DNA from 3 places in the Sphingomonas paeninsulae genome. Region 1 is predicted to be linked to each of the others. Evidence: predicted binding sites of a transcription regulator. Region 1 holds the regulator's gene; each other region holds the start of a gene.

Region 1 (10,446 bases):
TGCTCAAGGCCGGATTTCCGCTTCATGATGTCTTTCTTCCGCCGTTTCGCAGCTTCACCGTTGGGTATCGGAATTTTCGCCATCATCCTGATCGCGTTCGTCGTCACTCTTTATGAGGGCAAGGCGGGCTTCGGCGGCGATTCGCTTGGCGGCGGTGGCACCGTTGCATCGGTCGGCGGTAAAAAGATCGGCGAGACGGAAGTCCGTCAGCGGGTTCAGTCCCAGCTCGAGGCGGCGCGCCAGCAGCAGCCCGACCTGACAATGGCGGCATTCGTTGCCGCTGGGGGCGTCGAACAAACCGTCGATCAGATCCAGAACGGACGAACACTACAGATATTTGCGGAAAGCCAAGGCATGGTCGCCAGCAAGCGGCTCGTCGATGGACAGATCGCCAGCATTCCCGCCTTCAACGGCCCAACCGGCAAATTCGACCGCAACATCTTCCTTGCAACACTTTCACAACGCAAAATTCCGGAACTCGAACTGCGTCAGGATTTTGCCCGTGAGATCTTGACCAAGGCACTGCTGACCCCGGTCGCTGGCGCGGCGCAAATGCCCGCTGGATTGGTAAAGCCCTATGCTCAGTTGTTGCTGGAAACGCGGAGTGGCTTGATCGGTGCTGTTCCAAGCGCCGCTTTCGCTAATCTGCCAGCGCCGACCGATGCGGAGATATCCAGTTTTTATAGCCGCAATATTGCGCGCTATACTTTGCCCGAACGGCGTATCGTTCGTTACGCCCTGTTCGATCGCTCGCGGTTCGAAGATCAGGTAAAACCAACCGACGCAGACATCGCCAACTTCTACAAGACGGGCGCCGCTAGCTATGCAGCACGGGAAACGCGCGGCTTTACACAGGTCATTGTCCAGACACGGGATCAGGCCGACCAACTGCTTGCCAAGGTTAAGGGCGGCCAATCGCTCGCCGAAGCAGCCAAGGCCGTGGGGCGCGCCCCGCTGGTTGTTCCCGCCGGTGACAAGGCGTCCTTTGCAAAACTGACAAGCCCCGCAGTTGCCGAAGCAGCGTTTGCGGCTCCCAAGGATGGATTTGCAGCCGTTGTGCAATCCGGCCTTGGCTATCATCTCATCCATGTCGACACGATCGTTTCGACGCCTGCAAAAACACTCGCCGAAGTGCGCCCCGCGATCATCACGCAACTCTCACAGCAAAAGCTCGACGAAGCTGCATCCGCTTTCGTGGCGAAGCTGAATGATGAAGCCGACGGCGGCGCGACCTTCGACGAAATAGCAAAGAAATATGGCCTGACAGCGCAGACTACGCCTGCCTTGACCAAAGAGGCTCAGAACCCGGATCAGCCGACCTATAACGCCGCTCCCGAACTCTCGATCGTTATGCGCGACGCCTTCCTTGCGGAACCCGACGACCAGTCGGCAGTTGCGACACTGGGATCGGGCAAGAGCTTTGCTTTCTGGCATCTGGACAAGGTCGTATCTGCGGCCCCCCGTCCGCTCACACAGGTTCGCACTCAGGTCATTGCCGAGGCATCGCGCGATGCTGAATCTGCTGCCGCCAAGAAAACGGCCGATGCAATCGCTGCCAATATCAATCACGGAATGCCGATGGCTCAGGCGATCGCTGGTGCGGGCGTCAAACTTCCCGCGCCGCGCCCTGCCGGGGGCAAGCGGCTCGACATCGCGCGCGCCGGAGACAAGGTGCCGCCACCGGTCGCATTGCTGTTCACCATGCCCGAAAAGAGCGCAAAAGTGCTCGGCATCGCCGACAGTCAGGGTTGGTATATCGTCTATCTCGACAAGATCGACCGCAGCGACACGGCACTTGCCCCGGGTCTGATTCAGGCAACGCAACAACAGCTTTCGCGCGTCATCAGCGATGAATATGCGGGACAGTTCGTCAATGCGCTGAAAGCTCAGGTTGGTTCGAAACGTGACGCCGCGGCCATCGATGCGCTGAAGCGTTCGCTGGTGGGCGGTGCCCCGGCGCAATGAACGGCGTGGGGATTGTCGCAGCATGAAGCCTGATGATGACAATGCGATTGCGTCACTGGCTTCAGGCAAGCCAGCGCTGGTATGGCGGAGCGCGATTGCAGACACTGAAACACCGGTGTCAGCGGCGCTCAAGCTGATCGAATCCGGACGCGGTGATTTCCTGCTCGAATCCGTCGAAGGTGGCGCGGTCCGAGGACGCTACAGCCTTATCGGCCTCGCCCCCGACCTCGTTTTCCGCGCGCATGGAGCGGCAGCCGAGATCAACAATCAGTGGCTAACCGACCGCGAGGCGTTTGCGCCGCTGACCGAATCGACACTCCCTGCCCTGCGTTCGCTGGTGGCATCGTGCCGCATCGACGTGCCGGACGGCTTGCCCGGCGTGCTCGCCTGCCTTGTCGGGTATTTCGGCTATGAAACGGTCGGTCTGGTCGAAGATCTGCCGCGCCCACCTGCCAACCCGCTGAACCTCCCCGATATGATGTTCGTGCGGCCAACCCTGATCCTTGTCTTCGACCGCCTCGCCGACCGCCTGTTCATGGTCGCGCCGGTGTGGCCGGGTGGCGATCCTGAAAAGCAGGTCGCCCTGGCCCTTGATCGCATAGACGCCGCCTCTGCGCGCCTGGCTCAGCCTTTGCCACAGGTCGCGCCAACGAACGTCACGGACCTGCCCGATCCATCGCCAGTCCTCGCCCCCGGCCGCTACGGCGAAATGGTCGCCAGCGCCAAAAACTACATCGCTGCAGGTGACATCTTTCAGGTGGTGTTGGCCCAGCGCTTCACGCTTCCCTTCGCCCTGCCCGCGTTCGACCTGTATCGCGCGCTGCGCCGTATCAACCCGTCGCCATTCCTCTATCACCTCGACCTGCCCGGCTTTGCGCTGACCGGTTCCAGCCCCGAAATCCTCGTCCGCGCACGCGATGGTGAAGTCACGATTCGGCCCATCGCCGGAACCCGCCCACGCGGCAAAACTGCGGCCGAAGACTCCGAAAACCGCGCGTCCCTGCTCGCCGATCCAAAGGAACGCGCCGAACACCTCATGCTCCTCGACCTCGGCCGCAACGACGTCGGTCGCGTCACGACGTCAGGCAGTGTCACCGTCACGGACAGCTACACCGTCGAATATTACAGCCATGTCATGCACATCGTCTCCAACGTCGTCGGCCAGCTCGCCCCCGGCAAAGATGCGCTCGACGCCCTGTTTGCCGGTTTCCCCGCAGGCACGGTCAGCGGTGCACCCAAAGTCCGCGCGTGTCAGGTCATCGCCGAACTCGAACCCGAAACTCGCGGAGCTTATGCTGGCGGAGTCGGTTATTTCAGCCCCGACGGTTCGATGGACAGTTGCATCGTCCTGCGCACCGCCGTCGTAAAAGACGGCGTCATGCATGTTCAGGCCGGTGCCGGAATCGTTGCCGACAGCGACCCCGCCTCCGAACAGCGTGAGTGTGAAGCCAAGGCCGGAGCCCTGATCGCCGCCGCCCGCGAAGCCGTCACCCGGTCGAATGAGGCCGGGTTCGGCCAATAGCTGGCAAAACCCGGCAACGCCGCCTAAGGCCAACCGCATGATCCTCGTCATCGACAATTACGACAGCTTCACCTGGAACCTCGTCCACTATCTGATGGAACTGGGTGCCGAAGTCGAAGTCGTGCGCAACGACGCGATCTCGGTGGGGCAAGCGATGTCCAGCGGTGCCGAAGCCTTCCTCATTTCCCCCGGTCCCTGCACTCCAAAGGAAGCCGGAATATCCCTCGATCTGGTTGCCGCCGTTGCCGAAGCGGGTCGCCCCCTTCTGGGCGTCTGCCTCGGTCATCAGGCAATCGGCCATCATTTCGGTGGCAAAGTCGTGCGCGGCGGCCTGATGCACGGTAAAACGTCCGACATCGGCCACGACGGCACCGGCGTATTCGCTGGCTTGCCCAGTCCCTTCATCGCCACTCGCTATCATTCGCTCGTGGTCGAGGACGTGCCTGCTTGCCTCATCGCCAACGCGACCGCCCCCGACGGCTGCGTCATGGGTCTGCGTCACACAACGCTCCCCATCCACGGCGTCCAGTTCCATCCAGAGAGCATCGCCACCGAACACGGCCACCGCCTTCTCGCCAATTTCATGACAATCGCCGGAATGACCGTAAAACCCGGAGCCAGATTGAAAGCATTAGCGTGAAACTCCCCGATACGTCGGTCCCGTTGACCGCCGACGAAGCAGCCCACGCCTTCGACGCCATCCTCGACGCCCGAACCGAAGACGCCGACACCGCCCGCTTCCTGTCGGTCATGTCCGACCGCGACGAAACCGCCATTGAAATCGCCGCCGCCGCCGCCGCCATGCGCGCGCGGATGATCCCGATTGCCGCCCCGTCGGAGCCATCGACGTCTGCGGAACCGGCGGTGACGGCAGCCACAGCCTTAACGTCTCCACCGCCGTCGCCATCGTCGTGGCAGCGTGCGGCGTGCCCGTTGCCAAACACGGCAACCGCGCCGCCTCTTCAAAGGCCGGAGCCGCTGACACACTCGAAGCCCTCGGCTTAAACCTCGACCGCGCGTCCGAAACCGCCGAAGCCACGCTCGCAGACCTCGGCATCTGCTTCCTGTTCGCGCAGAAACATCACCCCGCGCTCGCTCGCCTCGCCCCGATTCGCAAAGCAATCGGTCGCCGCACCGTATTCAACCTGACCGGCCCCGCCGCGAACCCCGCGGGCGTCACGCGTCAGCTCATCGGTGTCGCGCGCCCCGATTTCCTTCCGGTATTTGCCGAATTGCTCATCTTGCTCAACACCGAAGACGCCATGCTGGTCGCGGGAGATGAACCGCTCGACGAACTGTCAGTCTCTCAACCAAGCACCATCATTCGCCTCCGCCAGCCCGCCACCCGCATCGCTCCCGAAGACATCGGCCTCCCGCGTCACCCGTCCGAAGCCCTGCTCGGCGGCGACGCATCGTTCAACGCCGCTGCGCTCCGCCGGATGCTCCTCGGCGAAACCGGAGCTTACCGCGACGCCGTGCTGTTCAACGCAGCCGCCGCGCTGATTGTCGCAGGCCACGTCTCCGACTGGCGAGAGGGCATAGAAGAAGCCGCCGAAACCCTCGATCGGGGACTTGCCAACACGCTGCTCGACTGCTGGATCGCCTACAAATGAACAAGCTTACCGAAATCTGCGCCTCCACCCGCACCGAAGTCGCGCGCCGCAAAGCTGTGCTCTCCGTAAACGACATCGACCGCGCAGCCGCCTCCCAGACCGCCCCACGCGGGTTCAAAGCCGCTCTCGACGCGCACGCAAAAACCGGCTTTGCCCTCATCGCAGAGATCAAGAAAGCCAGTCCCTCAAAAGGGCTGATCCGTGCCGATTTCGATCCGCCCGCCCACGCGAAAGCGTATCAATCCGGGGGTGCCGCTTGCCTCTCCATTCTCACGGACGCCCCTTATTTTCAGGGTCACGAGGACTATCTTGTCGCCGCCCGCGCCGCTTGTGATCTGCCTGTTCTCCGCAAGGATTTCATGGTCGATCCGTGGCAGATAGCCGAAGCGCGCAGCATCGGTGCCGACGCAATCCTCATCATCGTCGCTGCGCTCGATGACACGATGATGGCCGAACTCGAAGCCGCTGCCATCGAACGCGGCATGGACGTGCTTGTCGAAGTCCATGACGACGCCGAACTCGACCGCGCCCTCCGCCTGAAATCGCGGCTGATCGGCGTCAATAACCGCGACCTCCGCGACTTCAGCGTCGATTTCGCCCGCACATACGAACTCGTCGGCAAAGCGCCCAAAGATGTAACCTTCGTCGCCGAAAGCGGCCTCACCAACCACGCCGACCTGACGGCAATGTCCGACCACGGCGTTCGCGCCTTTCTCGTCGGCGAATCCCTGATGCGCCAGCCCGACCTCGAATCGGCCACCCGCGCGCTATTGACCGGAGCATGACCATTCTTACCCATATCGACGAGACAGGGGCGGCCCGCATGGTCGACATCTCAGGCAAACCGAATACCGCGCGTAAAGCCGCCGCCGAAGGCCGCATCTCCATATCGTCTGATGCCCTGACCGCGATCAAGGACGGCATCACCAAAAAGGGTGACGTGATCGCCGTCGCGCGCATAGCCGGCATCATGGCGGCCAAACGCACCAGCGACCTCATCCCGCTTTGCCACCCGCTCGCTTTGTCCTCCGTAACCGTCGATTTCGCGTTCGAACCAACCGGAATTCGCGCCACCGCAAACGTCACCACCACAGGCCCTACAGGCGTCGAAATGGAGGCCCTGACCGCCGTTTCGGTCGCGCTCCTGACCCTTTACGACATGGCAAAGGCCATGGATCGCGCCATGCGAATCGGCGACATCCGCCTGCTGGAAAAATCGGGCGGCCGATCCGGGGATTATCAGGCATGATCGACGTCGAAGAAGCCCAGGCGCGTATCCTCGCGCTCCACGCCCCTGTCTCGATGGAAGGAGTGCCTCTGCTCGAAGCCGTCGGTCGCTGGACCGCGGCCGCCGTCGTAGCAAAACGTACCCAGCCCGCCCACGACCTTTCGGCAATGGATGGCTACGCAATCCGGTACGAAGACGCTGCTGGCCCGTGGCGCGTTGTCGGTGAATCCGCAGCCGGAATACCCTTCGCAGGACAAGTCGGCCCCGGCGAAACCATACGCATCTTCACCGGCGCTGCACTTCCCGAAGGCAGCGACACGATTGTCATACAAGAAAATATCGTCCGCGATGGCGACCTGATTACGCTGACCAACGATGGCCCGGAAACCCTTGGCGAACACGTCCGAAAATCAGGCTCAGACTTCACCACGGGCGCGACCCTGATCGAACCCGGTCAACTCCTCACCCCCGCCCGCATCGCCCTCGCGGTCATGGGTGGTCACGGCACCATCGCGGCCCGCCGCCGCCTACGCGTGGCAATCATCTCGACCGGCAGCGAACTCGTGCCCCCCGGAACGGACACCGGAACCGATCGCCTGCCATCCTCCAACGCACCGATGCTCGCCGCTCTGATGCGTAATCTGCCCGTCGATGTCGTTGATCTCGGCATTATCGAAGACGATCTGACCGCCCTCACCGCTGCCTTCAACGCCTCCAAAACCTGCGACATCGTGGTCAGCACTGGCGGCGCATCGGTCGGCGATCATGATCTTGTCCGTCCCGCCCTGAATGCGGCGGGGGCAACGCTCGACTTCTGGAAAGTCGCCATGCGCCCCGGCAAACCTCTGATGGCAGGTCGCCTCGGCGATACCGTCGTTCTCGGCCTGCCCGGCAACCCGGTGTCCGCGCTCGTCACCGCTATCCTGTTCCTGCGCCCGTTGATCGCACACCTGTCCGGCGCGTCCACGCCGCTGCCACCGCGCATCGGCGTCCGTATGGGCGAACCGCTCCCCGCAGTCGGTCCTCGCACCGATTTCGTGCGGACACATTGGGAGGGTGGCGCGCTCGTTCCAACCTTCCCCGGCGACAGCGGAATGTTGCTGCCATTATCCGGTGCCGACGCCCTCGTTATCCGCGCCGCTGGCTCCCCTGCACTCGAATCCGGAGCGCTGGTCGAGGCCATCCTGCTCGCTTGACGCGACCTGTAATGTTTCCTACACGTTCCTAGTTCGTTCTTACGGAACAAGGAGGTTGCCGGTGCTCACTCGTAAACAGCATGAGCTGATTTGCTTCATCAACGATCGGCTTGCCGAAACCGGAGTGTCACCGTCGTTCGAGGAAATGAAGGACGCGCTCGACCTTAAATCGAAATCGGGCGTTCACCGCCTGATAAGTGCTCTTGAAGAACGTCAATTTATCCGCCGCCTCCCCAATCGCGCCCGCGCTCTCGAAGTCATGCGTATGCCCGAACGCGGCGAACAGAAACTCCGCGTGCCGTTACCATCGACCAGCCCGATCATCCTGCCAGCAGCAGCGAACGACGTAATCGAACTGCCAATGCATGGTCGCATCGCTGCCGGTATGCCGATCGAAGCGCTGGAGGGGCAATCGACGCTTCCAGTTCCTGCTGCCCTGCTCGGCCCCGGCGAACATTTCGCTTTGGAAGTCTCCGGTGATTCGATGGTTGAGGCAGGCATACTCGACGGCGATTACGCTCTCATTCGAAAGACAGAGACGGCCCGCGATGGCGAAATCGTCGTGGCCCTGATCGACGATAGCGAAGCCACCCTGAAATATTATCACCACGACGGACCACGCATCCGCCTCGACCCTGCTAATGCGCTGTACGAAGCTCAGATCTACGCCGCCAATCAGGTCCGCGTGCAAGGCCGGCTCGCCGGTTTGCTGCGTCGGTATTAAAGACGCGTTATTAGAAGCGCGTCTGCCCCCGCTTCCCTGAGCCTGTCGAAGGGTTGCCCTGCCTATTTCACGACACAGAAAGAACGGCGCGTCGACAAACTCAGGGAAGCGGACTTCTTTTGAACGTCCTTGGAAACTTACCTTCGAACCTCGTTGCCAATCCGACCCGCCGCGCAACCACCCACGGATGATCGTCATCGTTTCCTGAGACGGTATCGACCGCCTGAGAGCCAAAGTTGATTGCCAGCCCTCCGGTTTTCTCAAGCAGAGGCCGATCCGCCTTCAGCCAGCGCGGCTTACACGTCCGGGGCAATCGTCGGTCACTAATCACGATATCCGCTGCTGCGCACTCCGCCACAAACGCCTTGATCGGCAGAATGAAACGGCTCCTCGTCGCCAGAATCCGCCACGCCCGCCCATCCCGCATCAGTGTCACCCGACACAGATCGTCCGAACAACTGGCCCCTTCCAGAGTGTCCAGATCCCCCAACTCGCCAAGGTCGCCGGCGCGTTCTGCCAGCGTCGATCGCACATAGTCCCCGGCTCGCGTCCGCAACGTCGCAAGATCACCATTATCGCCCCTGACGGCCATGTGTTTGCCATCCCCGGTAACGATCAGATCGGGTGACGGTGTTGCCAGAATCCAGGCAATTCCGACCAAAATCGGCCCAAAACCCCAAATGCGCACATTTCCACGCCATAAAATGACCCACAATGCCCCGCCAAGCGTGATTGCAAACGCCCCTGTCGGAACACTCGCCAATGCCGCCTGCGCGCCCGGCCATGCCGCGACATGGCGCGCAATGCCCAGCAAAAGGTCCAGCGATAGCCCCGTCAACCACCAGAAAGGTGCGCCCAGCCCCATCGTATCGAACACGATCGCCAGCGCCTCGAACGGCATTGTGACGAACGTCGTCAACGGGATCGCGACGATGTTGGCGAGCGCCCCGTAAAGCCCCTGTCGGTGAAAATGGAAAAGAGCGATGGGGGCCAGCGCGACTTCTACCGCCAGTCCCGTCATCAGGAGCGACAGCACGCCGCGTCCAAATTTGGCAAAAATGCTCTCTTCACGACTGGCGAGCAGTCGCTGGACCGGTCCCCATTCATGCAGCGCCACAAGCGAGGTAATTGCCGCAAAACTGAGCTGAAAACTGGGACCAATCAGCGATTCTGGCCAGACCAGAAGCACGACAAGCGCGCCCCCGCTACGAGCCTCAGCGTGAACGCCTGTCGCCCCATTGCTCCACCGATCACGATCAGCACCGCCGCGACGCACGACCGAATCGTCGGAATCTCCGCACCCGTCAGCAGCGTGTAAGCGATCCCCGCCGAAGCTCCCGCGCCCGCTGCCACGACAATCAGCGGCAATCGCAGGGCAAGCCGACTGCTCAACGCCATTAACCGCAATGTAATCAACATCGTAGCTGCTACGACAGCCGTAACATGCAGCCCACTGATCGAGAGCAAATGCGTCAGCCCGCTCGCCCGCATCGCATCCTCATCCGAAGTCGCAATCCCTCCCCGGTCCCCCGTCGCAAAAGCAGCGGCAATACCGCCAGCACTCCCCTCCACTTGCGTCTTGATATGCGCCGATAACCGATCCCGAATACCCGGCGCATTCGGTGCTTCACTTCCCTCACGCACCACCGGCCCAAGCGATTTTCCCGTCGCCCCCAACCCCATGAACCACGCCGCACGCGAAAAATCGTAACCGCCCGGCACACTCGCATTCTGAGGCCCCAGCAAACGCGCCTTCATTCGAATCCGGTCACCAATCGCTAGATTCGACGGAGCGTCCGCCGAATCGACATTGATCCGCACGCGGAGAGGCAAAGTCGGAGCATCGATTGGCAACAGCGTCAGCCTCACGCGATCTTTGGTTAGCTGGATATCGATCCTCTCGACCCGCGCACTGAATGCCTCAATCGCCAGTCGCGACATCACCGGCGCGGCAACTGCTTCACTCCGCACCCATGCGATTCCACAGCCCAGCGCGCAGGTCAGCGGCGCGATGATCATTGCGGCCTTCAGCCTGCCGTACTTGGGCATCAAAAGCCCACCTCCGGCAATCGCGATCATCCCGACAATCCACGCAACCCAGTCGCTTCGGCCGGGCAACAGGAACCACGCCGCAATCCCGCAGCCGAGCATGATAGGCAGCCAAAGCGGCAATTGGTCGCGCTGATAGTCGAGCGCAG
Region 2 (10,446 bases), 1.2 Mb from region 1:
TGCGTTGCTGGCCAACCTACGACACCATCTGGCGCTGGCATTTCTATGCCGGGCTGTTCTGTATCCCGTTCGTCCTGTGGCTCTCGCTGACGGGTTCGATCTACGCATTTCGCCCACAGATCGAGCGGTTCATCGATCGGCCCTATGCGCATCTGAACGTTATCCATCCGGCTACCGCAGCGGCACAGGCAGAGGCGGCGGTGCGAGAGGTGCCGGGGTCGGAGTTGCTGCGTTACGAATTGCCCCTCACGCCCGATCAGGCGGCGCAGGTCATCGTCGGCAAGGGCGGCACCGAAACCCGCGTTTACGTCCACCCTCAGACGCTGCAGATCCTGAAGACCGTCGTCGAGGATGACCGTCTGATGCGGACCATATTCCGGCTGCACGGCGAACTTCTGATCGGCAATACGGGGTCGTATATTGTCGAACTCGCTGCGTCGTGGACGATTGTGATGATTGTGTCCGGCTTGTTTTTGTGGTGGCCGCGCGGAGGAGGTTTGGGTGGGATCGTTTATCCGCGCCTTCGATCCGGAGGCCGTAGGTTCTGGCGCGATATTCACGGTGTCACTGGTTTTTGGGTGTCGTTCTTTGCGTTGTTTCTGTTGCTGTCGGGCCTGCCTTGGGCGGTCAGTTGGGGCGGCTATTTCAAGGCGGTCAGGACCGTGGTCGAGGGCGGGTCGGTCAAGCAGGACTGGTCCACCGGAACGCCGGTGAGCGAGCACGCCGGACATGGCGGGATGGCGATGGCGCACCCGGTAATTTCCTATGCCGCGCTGGACCGGATGGTTGCGACTGTTGGCCCGTTGGCACTGGCACCGCCGGTGCTGATTTCTCCACCAGCGGGAGCGGGGCAGCCTTGGGCGGCGAAGTCGGATGCGGCCGATCGACCGTTGCGAATTGACCTGACTTTGGACCCTGAGACCGGAGCCATTTTGTCTCGGAAAGACTTTGCCCAGCGTCGTTTGATCGACCGGATTATGGGTTATGGGATCGCGGTTCACGAGGGGCAGTTGTTTGGAATTGCCAATCAGTTGGTGAATGTTGCGACGGCGGGGGGATTGATTTTGTTGTCGGTCAGCAGTGTGATTTTGTGGTGGCGGAGGCGGCCTGAAAATACTCTTGGCGCACCGCCTGCCAGAGGGCGGAAGGGGTTGGCGATGGGATTTTTTGGAGTGTTGTTGGCCCTCGGGATTTTGTTGCCGTTGTTTGGGATTTCGATGCTGGTGGTGGTTGGGATGGAGCGGCTGGTGCTGCGGCGGATTCCGGGGTTAGGCGGTGGTTGGGAGTGACCAATATTTAGGGCAATCGAGAGGCCACGCGATTGGGGTTCTTGTGGCACGGTTATGGTGGGGGCGAGGGGCGGAGTTGCGCTTAATGGACCCTATTTGGTGTGTTTTCGGGGTGGAATAGGCGCGTTTTGTCCTGATTGATGGCGTTTTGTGGCTTAGCGAGCGATTTTTGGGGGTCGTTTCATTGGACGTGGCGCGAGGTGGGGGTGTGCGAAGCCTGATCCGGTGTGGGCAGAAGAGGACAGAGCGGCCTTTATGAATGTGGTCCGACGGGTTGGATGCCATCTGGGGGACAAGCGATCACAAAGGGCCGCGGCGTTACGGAGGTTGGATGGACCGATCCCGACGACGCGCCCGAACTGACCGACGCGTGGTCGACGGCGCCGAGATCCGTGTCGGGGGCAAGGTCATCCGGCCCGCGACGGGTGTTCTGGCAAAGGACGGCGTCCGCCTTGGCCGCCCGCCCGCCCGAACTTAGCTGGCGCGGCGTGGCGAAAGAGCAAGTCACCCTGCGCCTCGACCCCGATGTGATTGAGCGGTTTCGTGCCGATGGGCCGGGATGGCAGGGGCGGATCAATGGGGTGCTGCGGAAGGCGATGGGGCTTTAGTGGGGTGGCTTCCAAGCACCGCGCGCGCGCACGATCACGGTGGAATCGGTAATCCTTATCGAGGGTAAAGGCTCCATATTCGGTGCGTTTTCGGGGGTGAACAGGCGGATCTTGCGCTGATCGAAGTCATTTCGCAGCAGATCGAGCGATATTCGGCGGGCAACTTCATTGCACTTGGGGCGGAGTTAGGGGTTTGGGGCGGGAATCTAGACCGGGGCAAAGGACTGCCCTCATCGTGGCCACCGCCCGCACGCGGCGCGGCGAAAGAACAAGCCACCCGGCGCCTCGACCCCTATGTGATCGAGCGGTTTCGCGCCGATGGTCCGGGATGGCAGGGGCGGATCATTGGGATGCTGCGGAAGGTGATGGATCATTGAGTGGATGAAAAGAAGACAGTTAATTTAAACAACATTTCTTAAACTTTTTACCACTTCCGCAAGGGCATAGGTCATTTCTACCAATTTTGACGTGCTTTGCGCGGCCACCTACAAACTCAGCGTTGCTTGTTTTGCTCATTTCTCGCGTTAGCCGATCATACTTTTCGTCCGGTTGCCACGGATCATCAAGCTTCAACCCAAACTTTGGCATTCCATCGTCAAATCGAACCGCTAGGCCAAACCAACTATCCGCCTTCAATATGTATTTTCTTAGTCGGCAATGCCCTCTCAGTCGGTCTGCTGCTTCAGCGTTAGGCAACTTACTGCAATGCACAGTTATGCCAGTCTTCCCATCGTTGAACCCCATAGAAATATCATGGAGTTTACTGTCCATTCTGGCCGTCTTTGCTATTTGATCGATACCGTTGGTGAGATCTTTTAAGGTATCTTCCCCTAAAGTAAGCAGGGCGAAGCCCAAATCGACCAGCGCCGGTTGTGGTGCCGACTCAATAGATCTGATAATGCGGCCAATAGTCAAATTTTGGAATTTAGTTAAAATTCCGGGCGGTGTTGCGACCCCTTCGATTCCTTCACGGCGGACCATCATCGCAACATCTATATCAACACCGAAATCATCGGTAATCATGACCATATTCATATCGTCATCAAACCACAGATTCTTTTTGGGGTGGTATCCTAGTATCGTTATCTCATTAACGGATGAAACCTTTTCTAGGTAGTTTGCTCGCTGGTCGATGTAGCTTAGAAACCGCAGCGGTGTAGATAACATTTCTGTAGCTACATCGATAAAAAACACATCGCATACTAATGGTGGCTGAATAACATCGGATTGTTCAAATTTTAAAAACTGGCGACTTTGGAAAGACAGTGCTGGATAATGCTCAGACAACACCGTGCAAATGTAAATTTTCTTAAATTTTCCAAACTTTACATTTTGATGATCACCTATTTCAAAAACCGATTGGCTGTCGTCCAACCCCTTAGCGCATTTCAGGCCCTGATCATAAGCATCTTGTACAGCTTTTTTAAAATCGGACTGTAACAGGATGTCGTTTCCTCGCCGACTTTCTAAATTAAGCTTTTTCGATTTACACTGAAATATAATTGCGCGATCTGCAAATGTAACCAAAACGTCAATTTCACTTACACGGTCCTTGCCCTGTAGAATATTCACATTAGTGAATACGGACTCAGCTCCGAACACCTTTCTCAGCCTCTCGGCAACCATTTCCTCTGCGAAAAGACCTCTGTGATCTGAAGCGATTGATCTATATTTGGTATCTGCAATCAGCCAGTAAAATGGCGACTCGTATAGCGACTCAACCAAAGCGTAGTGATTGAGTGACATGAAAGAATCGTGTGGTTGAGGTATTAAAGGAAAGGCATTTATAAGATTGAAGTCACCCACACTTGTATAGGCGATGTTAGTTGGGACAGCGTCTAGACTAAAAGCGGAAAGAACAGATCGGACTATATCTTCCGAAATTTCCAATTCACTGACAATCTCACTTACACAAAATGTTAATCCAGGTAAAAATGTCCAAGTATCAATCGCCGATCGCCGAAAACCCTTGAAGTTTTCTTGCATCTTTCGATCTTGGAGGCTGTTAACGGCCTGAATCACTGCTTGCGCCTGCTGGATGCTGAAGCCTCGGTTTTTCGTCAGCCAATCGTTATCTTTTGAGTAACGCGGCCCGGAAAAGTCCCTATACTGGAAGCTATAAGCAGACTCGCCTCCGTAAAATATTGGTTCTCTGAGAACATCGGCGTTGGTGAAAGGACTATTTCCTGCTTCGATATTTTCTAGCGTCATTCGCGCCATGAACGACTTTGAAAAAGCATCATGCAATTCTTGCAGAAGTCGTTCAGTATCGTTTATGAAACCCTGCATTATGTCGGGCGTCGGTAACTTTGTGTCGATCGGACATTTAACCATAAGCCCAATCAACAGCGCGATCTCTGTTCTTAACAATCTGCTCGGCTTGTATGACTTTATCATATCATCGGACGTCATTCCGTCCGGATCATAACTTATGAAATTGTCACGCCAACTGAAGTAAGCAAGAGCATGAACATAACCATCTGAGCGACAAAGCTGTTCTAAATCACTAAAGATTTCGTTCTCTGATCGTGCTTCAATCGACATTTCTGGCATACAATCCCCCAATTACTGCGTGATTGCATGTTTGTCGCGCATTGGACAGCGAGTACTTTGCTCGGTGTGACGCCCCCTACTCCGCCGCCACCTTCTCCTCGCGCCCGATCCCCAGCAGCGGTGCCAGATAATGACCGGTATAACTCCGCGGCTCCTTGGCGACCTTCTCCGGCGTGCCGACGGCGACGATCTCGCCGCCCTTGGTGCCGCCCTCTGGACCGAGGTCGATGACCCAGTCGGCGGTCTTTATGACTTCCAGATTATGTTCGATGACGACGACGGTGTTGCCCTGTTCGACGAGCGCGTGGAGGACTTCCAATAGCTTGCGGACGTCTTCGAAATGCAGGCCGGTGGTCGGTTCGTCGAGGATGTAGAGCGTGCTGCCGGTGGCGCGGCGGCTGAGTTCCTTGGCGAGTTTGACGCGCTGGGCTTCGCCGCCGCTGAGGGTGGTGGCCTGCTGTCCGACCTTCACATAGCCGAGGCCGACTTCGAGCAGCATCGCCATCTTGTCGCGGATGCCGGGGACCGCCTTGAAGAATTCGACCGCGTCCTCGACCGTCATGTCGAGGATGTCGGCGATGCTCTTGCCCTTGAACTTCACCTCGAGCGTTTCGCGATTGTAGCGCGCGCCGTGGCACACGTCGCACGTCACATAGACGTCGGGGAGGAAGTGCATCTCTATCTTTATGAGGCCGTCGCCGGTGCAGGCTTCGCAGCGGCCACCCTTTACGTTGAAGCTGAAACGGCCGGGTTTGTAGCCGCGCGCGAGGCTTTCGGGGAGTTGGGCGAACCAGTCGCGGATCTGGGTGAAGCTGCCGGTATAGGTCGCCGGGTTGCTGCGCGGGGTGCGGCCGATGGGCGACTGGTCGATGTCGATGACCTTGTCGAGATATTGGAGGCCGTCGATCTTTTCATGGTGGCCGGCGAGCATCCGTGCGCCGTTGAGCGCGCGGGCCGACGCGGCGTAGAGCGTGTCGATGGTGAAGCTGGACTTGCCCGAGCCGCTGACCCCGGTGATGCAGGTGAAAGTGCCGAGCGGGATGGACGCGGTGACGTCCTTCAGATTGTTCGCGCGGGCGCCGGTGACGGTGAGCTTCTTGCCGTTGCCCTTGCGCCGTTTTTCGGGGACGGGGACCGAGCGGCGGCCCGAGAGATAGTCGCCGGTCAGGCTGTCGGGGTTGTCGAGGATGTCCTGCAACGTGCCCTGTGCGACGATATGGCCGCCGTGGACGCCCGCGCCCGGACCCATGTCGACGACATGATCGGCGGTGCGGATCGCGTCCTCGTCATGTTCGACAACGATGACGGTATTGCCGAGATCGCGCAGGCGGCGGAGCGTGATGAGGAGGCGGTCATTGTCCTTTTGATGGAGGCCGATCGACGGTTCATCGAGGACGTAGAGGACGCCCGACAGGCCGGAGCCAATCTGGCTGGCGAGACGGATACGCTGAGACTCGCCGCCGCTGAGCGTGCCCGACGTGCGGTCGAGGTTGAGATAGTCGAGGCCGACATTGTCGAGGAAGCCGAGGCGTTCGACAATTTCCTTCAGGATGCGTTCGGCAATGGTGTTTTGCTGGGGTGTCAGATGGTCGGGCATCGCCTTGAAGAAAGCGAGCGCGGGGCCGACGGGGCGACGGGTGGACATGGAGATGTCCTCTCCGGCGATCTTTACCGCGAGAGCTTCGGGGCGGAGGCGGGCACCCTTGCAGACTTCGCAGGGCTGGGCGTTCTGGTACTTGTTCAGCTCCTCTCGCATCCAGGCGGATTCGGTGGAGAGCAGGCGGCGGTCGAGGTTGCCGATGACGCCCTCGAACGGTTTCTTGACCTCATAGGATTTGCGGCCGTCGATGAACTTCAGGACGACGGGTTCGCCGTTGGTTCCGTAGAGGATGGCGGTGACGGCGGCTTCGGGGAGCTGGTTCCAGGGGGTGTCGAGCGCGAAGTCGTAGTGGCGCGCGAGCGAGCCGAGGACCTGCATGTAATAGGGGCTAGGCGGGTTGGATTTCGCCCAAGGCACGACCGCGCCCTGTTTGATGCTGAGGTTTTCGTTGGGGACGACGAGCTGTGGGTCGAAGTGGAGCTTTTCACCAAGGCCGTCGCAGGCGGGACAGGCTCCCTGTGGCGCGTTGAACGAGAACAGGCGGGGCTCGATCTCGGCAATGGTGAAGCCGGAGACGGGGCAGGCGAACTTCTGGCTGAAGGTGATGCGGCCATCGGGTGCGTGTTCGCCGGCGACGAGTTTCTTTTTCTTGTCGGCGTCGGTGGCGGGAGCAGTTTCGGTCGCGGCGTCGGCGGGATCGACATAGGCGAGGCCGTCGGCGAGTTTCAGCGCGGTTTCGAAGCTGTCGGCGAGGCGTGATTCGATGCCTTCGCGGACGACGATGCGATCCACCACGACTTCGATGTCATGTTTGTATTTCTTGTCGAGGACGGGGGCTTCGTCGATCTCGTAATATTGGCCGTCGATGCGGACGCGGGTGAAGCCGACGCGCTGCCATTCGGTGAGTTCCTTGCGATACTCACCCTTGCGACCGCGGACGACGGGGGCGAGCAGGAACAGGCGCGTACCCTCTGGCAGGGCCATGACGCGGTCGACCATCTGGCTGACCTGTTGCGCGCTGATCGGCAGGCCGGTGGCGGGCGAATAGGGGATGCCAACGCGCGCCCACAACAGGCGCATATAGTCGTAGATTTCGGTGACGGTGGCGACGGTCGAGCGCGGGTTGCGGCTGGTCGTCTTCTGTTCGATGCTGATCGCGGGGGACAGGCCCTCTATGTGATCGACATCGGGTTTTTGCATGAGTTCGAGGAACTGGCGTGCGTAGGCGGACAAGCTCTCGACATAGCGGCGCTGACCCTCTGCATAGATGGTGTCGAAGGCGAGGGAGGACTTGCCGCTGCCCGAGAGGCCGGTGATGACGGTCAGGGTCTCGCGCGGGATGTCGAGCGAGATGTCCTTGAGGTTATGCTCGCGCGCGCCGCGAACGCTGATGTGGGTAAGCATGGGGCTGTTTGTTCCAGATTTGTTCGCGTGACGCAAGTCGCACAACGGCAAACGGCCACCATTGCTGGCGGCCGTCGGACGTTTTCCCGATCAGGCCAAGTTCCGGCCCGATATGGGGATGAAAAATAAGGATTAAAGCCCGGATGCAGACTTAACCGTCGTAGTCGGCACCCAGATTCTGGTTGCGCGGTGGTGCGGCGGCGGTGAGGCGAAGGGCCTCTGCCGACTGAGCCAGCGAGCCCATTTCATCAACGGCATCGTCGTCGTCGATCCGAACACGCTGCATGTTGCTGATCGTCGATTCGCGGAGTTCCTCTGGCTGGACCAGCTCATCGGCGATCTCTCGCAAAGCAACGACCGGATTTTTATCACGGTCGCGATCGACAAGCAGTTCGGCACCGCCCGAGATCTGACGTGCGCGCTGTGCAGCGAGCAGAACCAGATCGAACCGGTTGGGAATCTTGTCGACGCAATCTTCAACTGTCACGCGCGCCATGAACGCTTCCTCTTCGAACCATCGGTAAGTGCAAGCGGGCCGCGTAGCAGGCGGGGGGCGGGATTGCAACATTCACGTATTCCGGCCAACGCCTTTGCATGGAGCGGAAACGCAACGTCGCGGGGAACCGGCTGACGGTGATCGAGAGTGGGGCCGAACGGCTGGATGCGCTGATCGGCCTGATCGATGGTGCTACGGTCAGCCTGCGTGTGCTTTATTATATTTATGCAGACGATCGGGCGGGCAAGCGGGTGCATCATGCGCTGCTGTCGGCGGCGGCGCGGGGGGTTCAGACGTCGTTGATCGTCGATGGCTTTGGCAGCGATTCGACCCGGCATGAGGATTTCTTTCAGCCGTTGCGCGATGCGGGCATTTCGGTTTGCGCTTTTTCTCCGCGCTGGGGGCGGCGTTATCTGTTGCGTAATCATCAAAAGCTGGTGCTGGCCGACGAGGCGCGGGCGATCATCGGTGGGTTCAATGTGTCCGATGACTATTTCTCCGACACGGGGGAGACTGCGTGGCGCGACCTTGGCCTGATGGTGGAGGGAGAGGCGGCAAAGCGGCTGAGCGGGTATTATGATGTGCTTCAGAGATGGACGAAAGCGCCGACGTCGAAAATGAAGACGCTGCGGCGGGCGTTGCGGACGTGGAGCAACCCGGATGGGCAAGTGCGCTGGCTGTTGGGTGGGCCGGCGCGGCGTATGTCGCCCTGGGCGAAGGCGGTGCGGACCGACATGCGGGCGGCTGGGCGGGTCGATATGATCGCGGCCTATTTTGCACCGAGTCCGGCGATGCTGAGGCGGATCGACCAGCTTGGTCTGGGGGGGAGGCGCGGATCGTGACCGCGTCGAAAACCGACAATCCAGCAACCATCGGTGCGGCGCGGTTTACCTATGCGGGGCTGCTGCGAAAGGGGGTGCGGATTTTCGAATACACGCCGTCGCGGCTGCACACGAAACTCTATGTGATCGACGATGCGGTCTATATCGGCAGCGCGAATTTCGACGTGCGCAGTCTGTTCCTGAATCTGGAAATCATGCTGCGGATAGAGGACGCCGCGTTCGCCGACGCCATGCGGGCGTACATCGACGGCGAAGTGGGACAGTCAGTCGAACAGAAACTGACCGACTATTCCGGGTGGCGTACGGTCGGCGCACGAATGCGCTATGCCCTGTGTTATTTCGTGGTGGCCGTCGCGGATTATGGCGTGTCGCGAAGGCTCAACTTTGGCGTCGAGTAATTACTCTTTCCACGCCCACCAAAGCTGAGCGGGCGGGACGTTCCAGAATTCCATTGCGTGATCGATATGATCGAACTGACGCGCGATGAAGTTACGGACGGTCGGGTTATACTGATAAACCAGAAACGCCCCACCGACGCGCAGGATGCGCTTGGTTGCAGCGGCAATCGCATCGCCAACGCCGGGAGGCAAAGTCGAAAACGGCAGGCCCGAGGCAATGTAATCGGCGTGTTCGAACCCGGCATCGGTCACATAGCGTTCGACATCGGTCGCCGATCCGCAAATCGCGCGGAAGCGCGGGTCGTGGATGGTTTCCTTCAGATAAGCGACGAAATCGGGATTGGTGTCGATGACAAGCAACATCCCGTCAGGTGCCAGTTTATCCAGAATCGGCTGGCAAAAGGTGCCAACGCCGGGACCATATTCGACAAACAGCTTGGTATTGGCCCAATCGACGCGGCTCAGCATCTTGCGAATGAGCCGATCCGACGACGGGATGATCGACCCCACCATCACCGGATTTTTCAGGAATCCTGAGAGGAACATTCCCTTTGGCGTGCGTGGCAAGCGGAAACCGCGCGATCGTTTCATCACCTTGGCGGACGAGAGCGGCATGAGTTTCCTTTGAGCAGCACCGACATCAAGAGGCCCCGTTCGCAAATACGGGTTCCGAGTGCAAGTGATTGGTATAGGTTACAGTGCGACCGTCCCGCGATGAACACGTCTGGTCAACGCCTTATGCGGGCGGCCATTGCGATAAAGCGTTCGGCCTCGTCCAGATGAAGCAGTTCCGCCATCTTGCCTTCGACCCGGATCGCGCCCTTGCCCGCATTTTCGGGAAGCGCGAACGCGGCGATCACGGCATGTGCCCACGACAGTTCGTCGGTGCCGGGCGAAAAAACCTCGTTACAGGGTGCGATCTGGTCGGGATGGATCAACGTCTTGCCATCGAAGCCGAACAGCCGACCCTGCTCCGCCTCGGTACGAAAGACGCCGAGATCGCGAAATTCGTTGCAGACCCCGTCGAGAATCACGACCCCGTTGGCGCGAGCGGCGCAGATTGCCAACGTCAGAACAGGCAGGAATGGCGTGCGTTCGGGCGTCAGCCGGGCGCGCATTTCCTTGGCAAGATCATTCACGCCCATGATGAACAGCGAAAGCCGCGTGGTTTCGGCGCGTGCGGCGATGGCGTCGAGTTGAGACACGCAGGCGCAGGTTTCGATCATCGCCCATAGCGCGGTGGATGGTGGGGCATC
Region 3 (10,446 bases), 1.2 Mb from region 1:
CCCCGCGCAGGACATCGCCCGCGGCAAGGTGGCCGAGTTCGTGGGATATGACGCCCTGAACTTCATTGGCGTTGTCCGCCGCCGCCAGCAGGCCTGAATTGATATAGACAACCTGCCCCCCCGCGACGAACGCGTTGATCTCTGGATCGCCGATGAGGATGATGTCGACGTTTTTCGCAGGCAGCCCGGCAGCTTCGATCAGGGGCGCCGCCATTTCATGCAAAAGCGCCTCGGTTTCGGCATCGCGCAGAATCGATTGGGCAAAGGCCGGCTGAACCGTCAACGTGACGACCAGCGCAACGGCAAACGCGCGGCGAAGAAACCGTTCAATCATGACGCTCCCTTTCGTCCGGTCGCGCTGAACGATGGGTGAAGATGGGGGCGTCATCCAGCGATCAGCATCCCCGCCGCCCCCGTTCGAGAGGCGGCGGGGATAGCCGTTCCTACTTATTCGCGCCGAACGTGCTCTGCCACCAGCCACGCTTTGGCCGCTCGGCTTCGCCATCTTCGGCAGTTGGCTCAACCGCAGGAGCGCTCGTGCGCGGCGATGGTGCCGCTGCCTGAGCAACGCCGGCAACCGACGCTTCAGATACCGTTTCAGCAACAGCGACAGGAGCCGGTGTTTCTGTTTCCGCGGCCGGAGCCACCTTAGCCTTGGCACGGCTCGCGCGCTTCGGCTTGGCTACAGGAGCGACTGCTTCGGGCTCTGGAGCCGCCACAGGGGCAACGTCTTCGACCGGCGCTGCTGTTTCGACAGGCGCGGCTTCGACAGGTGCTGCCTTTGCACGACGGGTGCGCTTCGGCTTTTCTGCAACAGCTTCGACCGGAGCGGCTTCGATCACTTCAGGAACAGTCTCAACCACCGGCTCGGCCAACACTGGCTCTGCATCACGCTTCGACGGACGCTTGCGCGCACGCTTCGGCTTGGCTTCTGCAACGGGCTCGATCGTCGCTTCCGCTTCCGCAAGGATCGGCTCGACAACCGGCTCGGCGTTCGATGCGTAAGCAACGCCACCGTCAGTGGCTTCTGCACCCTCGACAGCTTCCGAACCTTCAGCCTGACCATTTTCACCGCCACGACCGCGACCGCGACGACGGCCGCCACGACGTCCACGACGGCTACGACGCTCTTCACCCTCGGCCGTGGTTTCACCGGCGACCGCGACATCATCGCCTTCTTCGCCATTGGAACCAGCGTCGCGGGGCGCAACAGCTTCGCGTTCGATCGGTTCGCCATTTTCGTCGAGTTCCGGCTCTGACTGTTCGCCAGTCGTGCCCTCTTCGCCATCGCGGCGCGTGCGCCGTCCACGACGACGACGACGACGACGGGGTTCGCCATCACCTTCACCCTCGGCATTGCGCGGACGTTCCGAACGCTCGCCGCGATCTCCACGGGGCGCTTCCTCGACTTCTTCCTCTTCTTCCTCTTCCTCGAGCAGGTCGAGTTCGGGGTCTTCCTCGTAAACCGGCATTTCGAAATGCGGCGGATGTGCAGGCGGCGGACCACTTGCTTCCACCGTCATCCGTGCGCCTTCGACTTCGCCGTCGGGCAGGACTTCGATGTGCACGCCAAAGCGTTCTTCGATTTCGCTGATTTCGAAACGCTTGCGGTTAAGGACGTAGAACGCGGCCTCTGTGCTGGCGCGCAGGGTAAAGATCGTTGCACGACCCTTGCCTGCTTCTTCCTCAAGCATCCGAAGTGCCGACAGACCCGCCGACGACGCGGTGCGGACCAACCCGGTGCCTTCGCAATGCGGGCACTGGCGCGTCGATGCTTCGAGAACGCCAGTGCGCAAACGCTGGCGGCTCATCTCCATCAGGCCGAAGGAAGAAATCCGCCCAACCTGAATACGGGCGCGGTCATCGGACAGCGCCATCTTCATGGCTTTTTCGACCTTACGGACGTTGGAGTTGTTCTCCATGTCAATGAAATCGATCACGACCAGCCCGGCCATGTCGCGCAGGCGCAACTGACGGGCGATCTCGTGCGCGGCTTCAAGGTTGGTGCCGACCGCAGTCGCCTCAATCCCATGTTCGCGCGTCGAACGACCAGAGTTAATGTCGATCGAAACCAGAGCTTCCGTCGGGTTGATGACCAGATAGCCACCCGATTTCAACTGGACGACCGGCTGATACATTGCCGAAAGCTGTTCCTCGACATGGTTGCGCTGGAACAGCGGCACCGCGTCGGCATAGGGCTTCACCCGCCGCGCATGAGTCGGCATCAACAGCTTCATGAAATCGCGGGCGTGACGGAATCCCTCCTCACCCTCGACGATCACTTCCTCGATATCCTTGTTATAGATATCGCGGATCGCGCGCTTGATAAGGTCGCTGTCCTGATAGACGAGCGCGGGCGCTGCCGATTTCAAAGTCTCTTCGCGAATACCGTCCCACAAGCGGGCGAGATAATCGAAATCGCGACGAATCTCGATCTTGGTGCGCTGAAGGCCTGCTGTGCGAACGATGCAGCCCATCGACTTTGGCAAATCGAGTTCGCTCATGATCGTCTTCAGTCGCTTGCGATCGGCGACGTTCGAAATTTTCCGGCTGATCCCGCCGCCATGCGACGTGTTGGGCATCAGCACGCAATAACGACCGGCAAGCGACAGATATGTCGTCAGCGCCGCGCCCTTGTTACCGCGCTCTTCCTTCACGACCTGAACCAACAGCACCTGGCGGCGCCGGATCACGTCCTGAATCTTGTAGCGACGACGCAAATTCATGCGCTTCTGGCGAAGATTCTCCGCTGCGTTTTCGTCGACGCCACGACCGCTCTGCGATGCAGGGCGCGGGGCAACTTCGCCGTCCTCGTCATCGTGATGCTCATCGTCATGATGCCCATGATCGCCATCGTCATGCTCACCATGCTCGCCATCGGCATAATCATCGTCGTCATCATGACCGCCACGCAGGCGCTCTTCTTCGGCGGCGTGTTCGGCTTCTTCGGCGAGCAGAGCTTCGCGGTCTTCCTTCGGGATCTGGTAATAGTCCGGATGGATTTCGCTGAACGCCATGAAACCGTGGCGATTGCCGCCATATTCAATGAAGGCCGCCTGCAGCGATGGTTCGACGCGGGTTACCTTGGCGAGGTAGATATTGCCCTTGAGCTGCTTGTGTTCGGCGGATTCGAAATCGAACTCTTCGATCCGGTTGTTACCTTTGACGACCGCGACACGGGTTTCTTCCCGGTGGCGCGCATCGATTAGCATACGCATTGTCATTTAAGTGTCTCCGGGACGGTAACGAAGATGCGAACCCGCGCACCTCGCCCGTCCGGCTGGATGGAATGGAAATTGCCTCTGCTCGCTTTGCATGCCGGGCGACGTGCGCCGGGTTCACGATCCGGCAAGCCGCTGCGCTTTGGAAAGCCGTGCGGTCATGCGGAAAACCATGCATCATGCGAGCTTCAACCTGAGTGACCGGGCCGAGAGAATCGGCTGCGCGGTCTGTAAAAACAGTTCGGACGGGTTCCCCCGAACCGTTGTGCCACAAGTGGTAGCAGTCATGTCATACGGGAGCAAGTCGCGGCCGTTCGCCTGAAATATCCGACTCGCAACGGTAAAATCATGAAACGCTGGACCCGGCAGGGGTAGACACGGCATGGATGGTTAATGCCCACGGCGATCATCATATCGGCCATGCTCGGTCTTTTGTCGCCACCCGGAATTACGGGGAACGGCGGTGACGCGGTGCTGACCGATGCTTTACAGGTAGAACGTCCGACTCTGGCTGCCGGGACAGCGCGAAGCTCACGACCGCCCCACAGTCGCTACAGCCTCAACATTTTGCTCGATCCGCCGGAACCGGGCCTGCCCCGTCCGGTCGTGGCGGGCCGGGCCGATCGGCCACTCGTCGTGATCGACGCGGGGCACGGCGGGCATGATCCGGGCGCGGTTTCATCGACCGATGGTACGCGTGAGAAGGACATCACTCTATCTGTTGCCCGCGCAATACGGGACGAGCTGGTGCGCGGCGGGCGCGTCCGGGTCGCGCTGACTCGCGACGACGACCGTTTTCTGGTGTTGCAGGAACGCGCCCAGATTGCGCGCGAGCTAAAGGCCGACCTGTTCATTTCAGTTCACGCCGATAGTGCACCGATGACCGGGGCAACGGGGGCGACGATCTATACGCTGTCCGAAGTGGCGTCTGACGCGACCGCAGGGCGTCTGGCAGCGCGCGAGAATAAGGCCGACATCATCAACGGCGTTAATTTATCGGGTCAGGGTTCGGACGTGTCGTCGATCCTCATCGACCTCGCCCAGCGAGAAACGATGAACGCATCGTCGCGATTTGCCGATGTGTTGCGTCGAGAGGCGACCGGGTCAGTGCCGTTCCGGGGTGAATTTCACCGGATGGCTGGTTTTGCGGTTTTAAAAGCCCCCGACACGCCCGCCATTTTGTTCGAGGTCGGCTATGTCACCAATCCGGTCGACGTTGCCCGGCTGGTGTCGCCAGAGGGAAAGGCAGCAATTGCGCTGGCCGTCCGGCGCGCGGTCGATATCCAGTTCGCGCGAAGGACGGCCGCCCGTTAACGCAAGGCACGGACTTGCGGCGTGTCCAGACAGTGAATGACCTGATCGCGGGTAACCGGCGCGGCCATCGCCGGTTCGGGCAACATCGACGCTACTTCGGTCGCAACACCGGGAGCGACCGCGGTAAACGCTCGCCCCCCACCAATATCGGTACGGCATTTCATCACCGCATCAAGCAGTTTCGGCGGCGTATCACGCGCTTCGTAGCTCAGGCGGAACGTCCCCCAATGAATCGCAATCGCCCGCGATGCACCAAGCCTCTGGAACACTTCGGCTGCATCGATCGGTCCGATATGGCTGGCGATGCTCATCTGGCCGGGAAGGAACCGGAACGCGCCGATCGGCAGCAGCGCCAGCCGGATCGGGCCATAAGCGCGCGCCTCTGCAGGCCATTTTCCATCGCCAAAGCCTGTGTCGCCCGCAAAGAACAGATTGCCGCCGGGCAATGTCACGACAAAACTGGACCATAGCGCGCGGTTGCGGTCGGCCATGAAACGCGTGCCCCAATGGTGATTTCGCGTGACGATAACGTCGATGCCCGGACGCACATTGACGCGCCCGCCCCAGTCGCGCGCGACCGACTTCACGCCCGCCATCACCTTGTCGTTACCGAGGCTTGTTATGATGAGTGGCTTATCGCGACCCCATAATTGTCTGAGCATGGGCAGGCTCATATGATCATAATGGTCGTGACTGATTAGCACGACGTCGATTTTCGGCAGATCGACAAAGCGCACGCCCGGTTCGGTGACACGCCTTGGCCCGAAACCATAGGGGCCAGAGGTGTTGGCCCAGATCGGGTCGGTCAGGATATTCAGCCCCTGCGTCTGAATCAGCACGGTGGCGTGTCCGATCCACGTCACGACCATGCGCTGTCCATCGACGCGGGCGGCAGGCTTGCTTGGCGTGACCGCCACATGGGTCGGCCAGAGCGGCCGACCGTCATCTTGCAGGAAATAGCGCACGAAGAAATTTGTGCGGCTGCCCCCGGTGGGCGGTGCCGCCGTGTCCTCACCATCGGGATTGAAAAAGCGTGCCGTGTCGAAGTGGGGCGATGCCGGCCCCTCATAATAGATCCGGTCGAGGAAGCGCGGAACAACGATGATCGCGCAACACAGGGCGACTACTGCCCACAACAGTACGCTTCCGAAAACCCTGATCGCGCGCTGCATGGTTGACCCCTGATTTCCGTTGCGAGGATGCTGTTTCCACCCTCAACCATCAGCCGAAATGATATCAATCGCTTCCCTTGGGCCTGTCGAAGGGAAGCGGCTAGGGTTAAACGCTCTCCAGCAGCAATCGCTCCTCGGCGATCTTCTTTTGCCAAACGAGCGGCGCGGTCTGGTGGACGCTTTCCCCGGTCGCATCGACAGCGACCGTCACCGGCATATCCTCAACCGTGAACTCATAGATCGCCTCCATGCCCAGATCGGCGAATCCAACAACCGTCGACGCCTTGATCGCCCGCGCCACCAGATATGCAGCACCGCCGACCGCCATCAGATAGGCGGCCTTATGCTTCTTGATCGCCGCAATGCCGGTGGGGCCGCGCTCAGCTTTGCCGACCATCGCGATTAGTCCGGTTTCGGCGAGCATCATCTCGGTGAACTTGTCCATCCGCGTGGCAGTCGTCGGCCCCGCAGGCCCAACCACTTCGCCCTCGATCGGATCGACCGGCCCGACATAATAGATCACGCGCCCGGCAAAGCTGACCGGCAAAGACTCGCCCTTCGCCAGCATATCCTGAATGCGTTTGTGGGCTGCGTCGCGCCCGGTCAGCATTTTGCCGTTCAGCAACAGGCGATCACCCGGCAACCAGCTCGCGACTTCCTCACGGGTCAGCGTGTCCAGATTGACGCGCTTGGCCGCCTTGTCCGGCGTCCAGTTCACATCGGGCCACTCGCTTAACTTCGGTGGCTCCAGAAACGCCGGCCCCGACCCGTCCAGATGGAAATGCGCATGACGCGTGGCCGCACAGTTCGGGATCATCGCAACCGGCTTCGAAGCGGCGTGCGTCGGCCAGCTTTCGATCTTTACATCGAGGATCGTCGCCAGGCCACCAAGCCCCTGCGCCCCAATCCCCAGCGCATTCACCTTGTCGAAAATCTCGATCCGCATCTTTTCAGTGTCGTTCTGCGGTCCGCGCTGTTTCAACTGCGCCATGTCGATATCGCCCATCAGCGACTCTTTCGCCAACAGCATCGCCTTTTCCGCAGTTCCCCCGATCCCGATGCCGAGCATCCCCGGCGGGCACCAGCCAGCGCCCATCTTCGGGATCTGCTCCAGCACCCAGTCGACAATCGAATCGCTCGGGTTCAGCATCGCGAACTTGCTCTTGTTTTCGCTGCCGCCGCCCTTGGCCGCGACGGTCACTTCGACATGGTGGCCGGGGACCATCTCGACGTTCAGGACCGACGGCGTGTTGTCCTTGGTATTCGCGCGAGTGAACGCAGGATCGGCGACGATCGACGCGCGCAGCTTGTTCTCCGGGTACAGATAAGCGCGCCGCACGCCTTCATCGACGACCTCTTGCAACGACCGCGTCGATTCCAGCCGGCACTCCTGCCCCCATTTGATGAAGACCGTGACGATGCCGGTATCCTGACAGATGGGCCGATGCCCCTCTGCACACATCCGGCTGTTCGTCAGGATCTGGGCGATGGCGTCCTTTGCCGCCGGACCCTGCTCCGCTTCGTAAGCGACACCGAGCGCCCGGATATAATCCATCGGGTGAAAATAACTGATATATTGCAGCGCGTCGGCGACGCTTTCGATCAAGTCGGATTCGCGAATTGTGATCATCTGAAAGCCCTTTGGCGAAATACGTCGGGTTTGCGCCCTTTTCGCCCGAATAGCGGCCCCGACGCCTGACGTCCACGCCATCAGGCTAAATCGAAATTGCGACGAACCGAGTGGCAAAAATCGAAATTACAGACTTGCGTATATTCCCAGATGAGGCACTATATAGAGCGGCTTCGGTCGTGTGTGACACCATAGATAGTATCAGGCGTATCGCGTCGTTTCGGCGACCGATGTTCTGTGTCTGTCGAAAAAACGTGCTGATAGGTTGATAAATCTGCCCGTTTGACCCGGTGTTGTGATAGAGGAGGAGGTTCGCCTCCGAGTCGAACGAAAACGGAACAATTTGGGGGTGTGCGATGGATTTTCGAGATGGTGATGGAGCGATGCGGGATATGAATGCCGATCTGATGGAAGCGGTTGTCGCTGCCTCGAAGCCGCGGCCCGAGACCGATTCGCATACGATCATGCCTCAGGCTTATCCGGTCGATGTCGATCATTCGCGCGATGCCCTGCTGACCGACTTCGGCAAGGAAACGCTGACCGATCGCTATCTGCTGCCGGGTGAATCCTATCAGGATCTGTTCGTGCGCGTGGCCTCTGCCTATGCCGACGATGCCGCCCATGCCCAGCGCCTCTACGACTATATCTCGAAATTGTGGTTCATGCCTTCGACGCCAGTGCTGTCGAACGGCGGCACCGGGCGCGGCCTGCCGATCTCCTGCTATCTGAACTCGGTTCCCGACAGCCTCGAAGGGATCGTCGAAACCTGGAACGAAAACGTCTGGCTCGCATCGCGCGGCGGCGGCATCGGCACTTACTGGGGCAACGTCCGTGGCATCGGCGAACCCGTTGGCCTCAACGGCAAGACCAGCGGCATCATCCCGTTCGTCCGCGTCATGGATTCGCTGACCCTCGCAATCTCACAGGGATCGCTGCGTCGCGGTTCGGCCGCCTGCTATCTCGACGTTTCACATCCAGAGATCGAGGAGTTCCTCGAAATCCGCAAAGCATCGGGCGATTTCAACCGCAAGGCGCTGAATCTGCATCACGGCGTGTTGCTGACCGATGCCTTTATGGAAGCAGTCCGCAGCGGTTCGGAATGGAACCTGCTTTCGCCCAAGGACGGCAGCGTTCGCGCGACCGTCGATGCGCGCAGCCTGTTCCAAAAGCTCGTCGAAACCCGTCTTGCCACTGGTGAACCCTATATCGTGTTCGCCGACACAGTGAATCGCGCCATGCCGCGCCACCATCGTGAACTTGGCCTGAAGGTCAGCACGTCGAACCTTTGCTCCGAAATTACTTTGCCCACGGGTCGCGACCATCTGGGTAATGATCGCACGGCGGTGTGTTGCCTGTCTTCGCTCAATCTCGAAACCTGGGATGAGTGGAAGGACGATCGCGTTTTCATCGAGGACGTCATGCGTTTCCTCGACAACGTCCTTACCGACTATATCGACCGCGCGCCGCCTGAAATGGCCCGCGCCAAATACTCCGCCGGGCGTGAGCGTTCGGTCGGTTTGGGCGTGATGGGCTTCCACAGCTTTCTACAGGCGCGCAACCTCGCTTTCGAAGGCGCGATGGCGAAGTCGTGGAACCTCAAAATCTTCCGCCACATCAGCACCGCCGCCAACGAGGCGTCGATGCTGCTCGCGACAGAGCGTGGCCCCTGCCCCGATGCCGCCGATCGCGGCGTGATGGAACGGTTCAGTTGCAAAATGGCAATCGCGCCGACCGCGTCGATCAGCATCATCTGCGGCGGCACCAGCGCGTGCATCGAACCGATCCCGGCCAACATCTATACGCACAAGACGCTGTCGGGCAGCTTCTCGATCCGCAATCCGTATCTGGAAAAGCTACTGTCGGAAAAATCGAAGAACAGCGACGCGGTGTGGAACTCGATCCTCGAACAGGGCGGTTCGGTCCAGCATCTCGATTTCCTGAGCCAGGACGAGAAGGACACCTACAAGACCAGCTTTGAAATCGACCAGCGCTGGCTGCTCGAACTCGCCGCCGATCGCACGCCCTATATCGATCAGGCTCAGTCGCTGAACCTGTTCATCCCCGCCGATGTGGAAAAATGGGATCTGCTCATGCTCCACTTCCGCGCGTGGGAACTGGGCGTGAAGTCACTCTATTACTTGCGCTCGAAATCGATCCAGCGCGCCGGTTTTGCTGGCGGCGTAGAGGCGGACAACACCGCACTCGCGCCGATCATCCAACTGGCGGAGAAGGATTACGACGAATGTCTCGCGTGTCAGTGACCCGAGAGGCCGTAACACGCGAGGCCATCGGTCTGGCTTACGCTTCTTCTTCGAACGTCACGGCGACGTCGGCATTTGCGCTCAACCGCACCTTGCCGCCTTCGACGCCAGCGACCAGTCCGCCGGAGATATAATGATGATGACCTTCATGGCCGCCCTGTCCGCTGTCCTTCTTGGTCAGCTTTATACGGTCGCCCTGAACGTGATCCACCGTGCCGACATGAACGCCATCGGCACCAATGACTTCGGCGTGTTCTTTAACCTGCGAAAGATCGGCCATCGTTTTTTCCTTTGGTTGGTTTCGACATCACAACGCCTGACTGGTCATTCGGTCCCTCGACGCCTGACCCCCGCCCAATTTTTTATCTTGCAGAAGGCATAGATCATGTCCCTCACCGAAGTCCGCAATCAGTATAAGCCCTTCGAATACCCCTGGGCCTATGAGTTCTGGAAACGCCAGCAGCAGATCCACTGGATGCCAGAGGAAGTGCCACTCGGAGAGGACTGCCGCGACTGGGCGCAGAAACTGACCGACCATGAGCGCAATCTTCTGACCCAGATTTTCCGCTTTTTCACGCAGGCCGATATCGAGGTGCAGGATTGCTACCACGAGAAATACAGCCGCGTGTTCAAACCGGTCGAGATCAAGATGATGCTCGCCGCATTTTCGAACATGGAAACGGTCCACATCGCCGCTTACTCACATCTCCTCGACACCATCGGGATGCCTGAGAGCGAGTACGGCATGTTCCTTCAATATAAGGAAATGAAGGACAAGCACGACTATCTGGCGACCTTCGGTGTCGATACGGACGAGGATATCGCCCGCACGCTTGCCATGTTCGGTG

The links. The regulator LexA, encoded in region 1, represses DNA repair genes until DNA is damaged. The targets are predictions, from matches to a motif close to GTTCCNCNCTTGTTCT.
Region 2: a site for LexA is predicted at 7,465-7,480, ahead of uvrA (excinuclease ABC subunit UvrA). Genes of this name have one in related genera too.
Region 3: a site for LexA is predicted at 7,662-7,677, ahead of D3Y57_RS12780 (ribonucleoside-diphosphate reductase subunit alpha). Genes of this name have one in related genera too.

What each region holds. Positions count from the first base shown of each region.
Region 1 is NZ_CP032829.1:2,689,025-2,699,470, reverse strand. Features, by position in the region: gene D3Y57_RS18685 (peptidylprolyl isomerase) at 25-1,965, shown strand; gene D3Y57_RS18680 (anthranilate synthase component I family protein) at 1,988-3,487, shown strand; gene D3Y57_RS18675 (anthranilate synthase component II) at 3,525-4,127, shown strand; partial or broken gene trpD (anthranilate phosphoribosyltransferase) at 4,118-5,100, shown strand; gene trpC (indole-3-glycerol phosphate synthase TrpC) at 5,097-5,885, shown strand; gene moaC (cyclic pyranopterin monophosphate synthase MoaC) at 5,882-6,349, shown strand; gene D3Y57_RS18655 (molybdopterin molybdotransferase MoeA) at 6,346-7,524, shown strand; gene lexA (transcriptional repressor LexA) at 7,586-8,248, shown strand; partial or broken gene D3Y57_RS18645 (ComEC/Rec2 family competence protein) at 8,349-10,297, opposite strand.
Region 2 is NZ_CP032829.1:1,466,495-1,476,940, forward strand. Features, by position in the region: gene D3Y57_RS12720 (PepSY-associated TM helix domain-containing protein) at 1-1,289, shown strand, start outside; gene D3Y57_RS12725 (BrnA antitoxin family protein) at 1,568-1,897, shown strand; gene D3Y57_RS12730 (BrnA antitoxin family protein) at 2,122-2,274, shown strand; gene D3Y57_RS12735 (nuclease-related domain-containing protein) at 2,294-4,450, opposite strand; gene uvrA (excinuclease ABC subunit UvrA) at 4,527-7,454, opposite strand; gene rpoZ (DNA-directed RNA polymerase subunit omega) at 7,606-7,950, opposite strand; gene D3Y57_RS12750 (phospholipase D-like domain-containing protein) at 8,049-8,792, shown strand; gene D3Y57_RS21385 (phospholipase D-like domain-containing protein) at 8,789-9,190, shown strand; gene D3Y57_RS12755 (class I SAM-dependent methyltransferase) at 9,191-9,805, opposite strand; gene D3Y57_RS12760 (HpcH/HpaI aldolase/citrate lyase family protein) at 9,919-10,446, opposite strand, start outside.
Region 3 is NZ_CP032829.1:1,478,173-1,488,618, reverse strand. Features, by position in the region: gene D3Y57_RS12805 (M48 family metalloprotease) at 1-334, opposite strand, end outside; gene D3Y57_RS12800 (Rne/Rng family ribonuclease) at 444-3,224, opposite strand; gene D3Y57_RS12795 (N-acetylmuramoyl-L-alanine amidase family protein) at 3,615-4,535, shown strand; gene D3Y57_RS12790 (MBL fold metallo-hydrolase) at 4,532-5,707, opposite strand; gene D3Y57_RS12785 (fumarate hydratase) at 5,814-7,337, opposite strand; gene D3Y57_RS12780 (ribonucleoside-diphosphate reductase subunit alpha) at 7,730-9,598, shown strand; gene D3Y57_RS12775 (DUF2171 domain-containing protein) at 9,636-9,878, opposite strand; gene D3Y57_RS12770 (ribonucleotide-diphosphate reductase subunit beta) at 9,984-10,446, shown strand, end outside.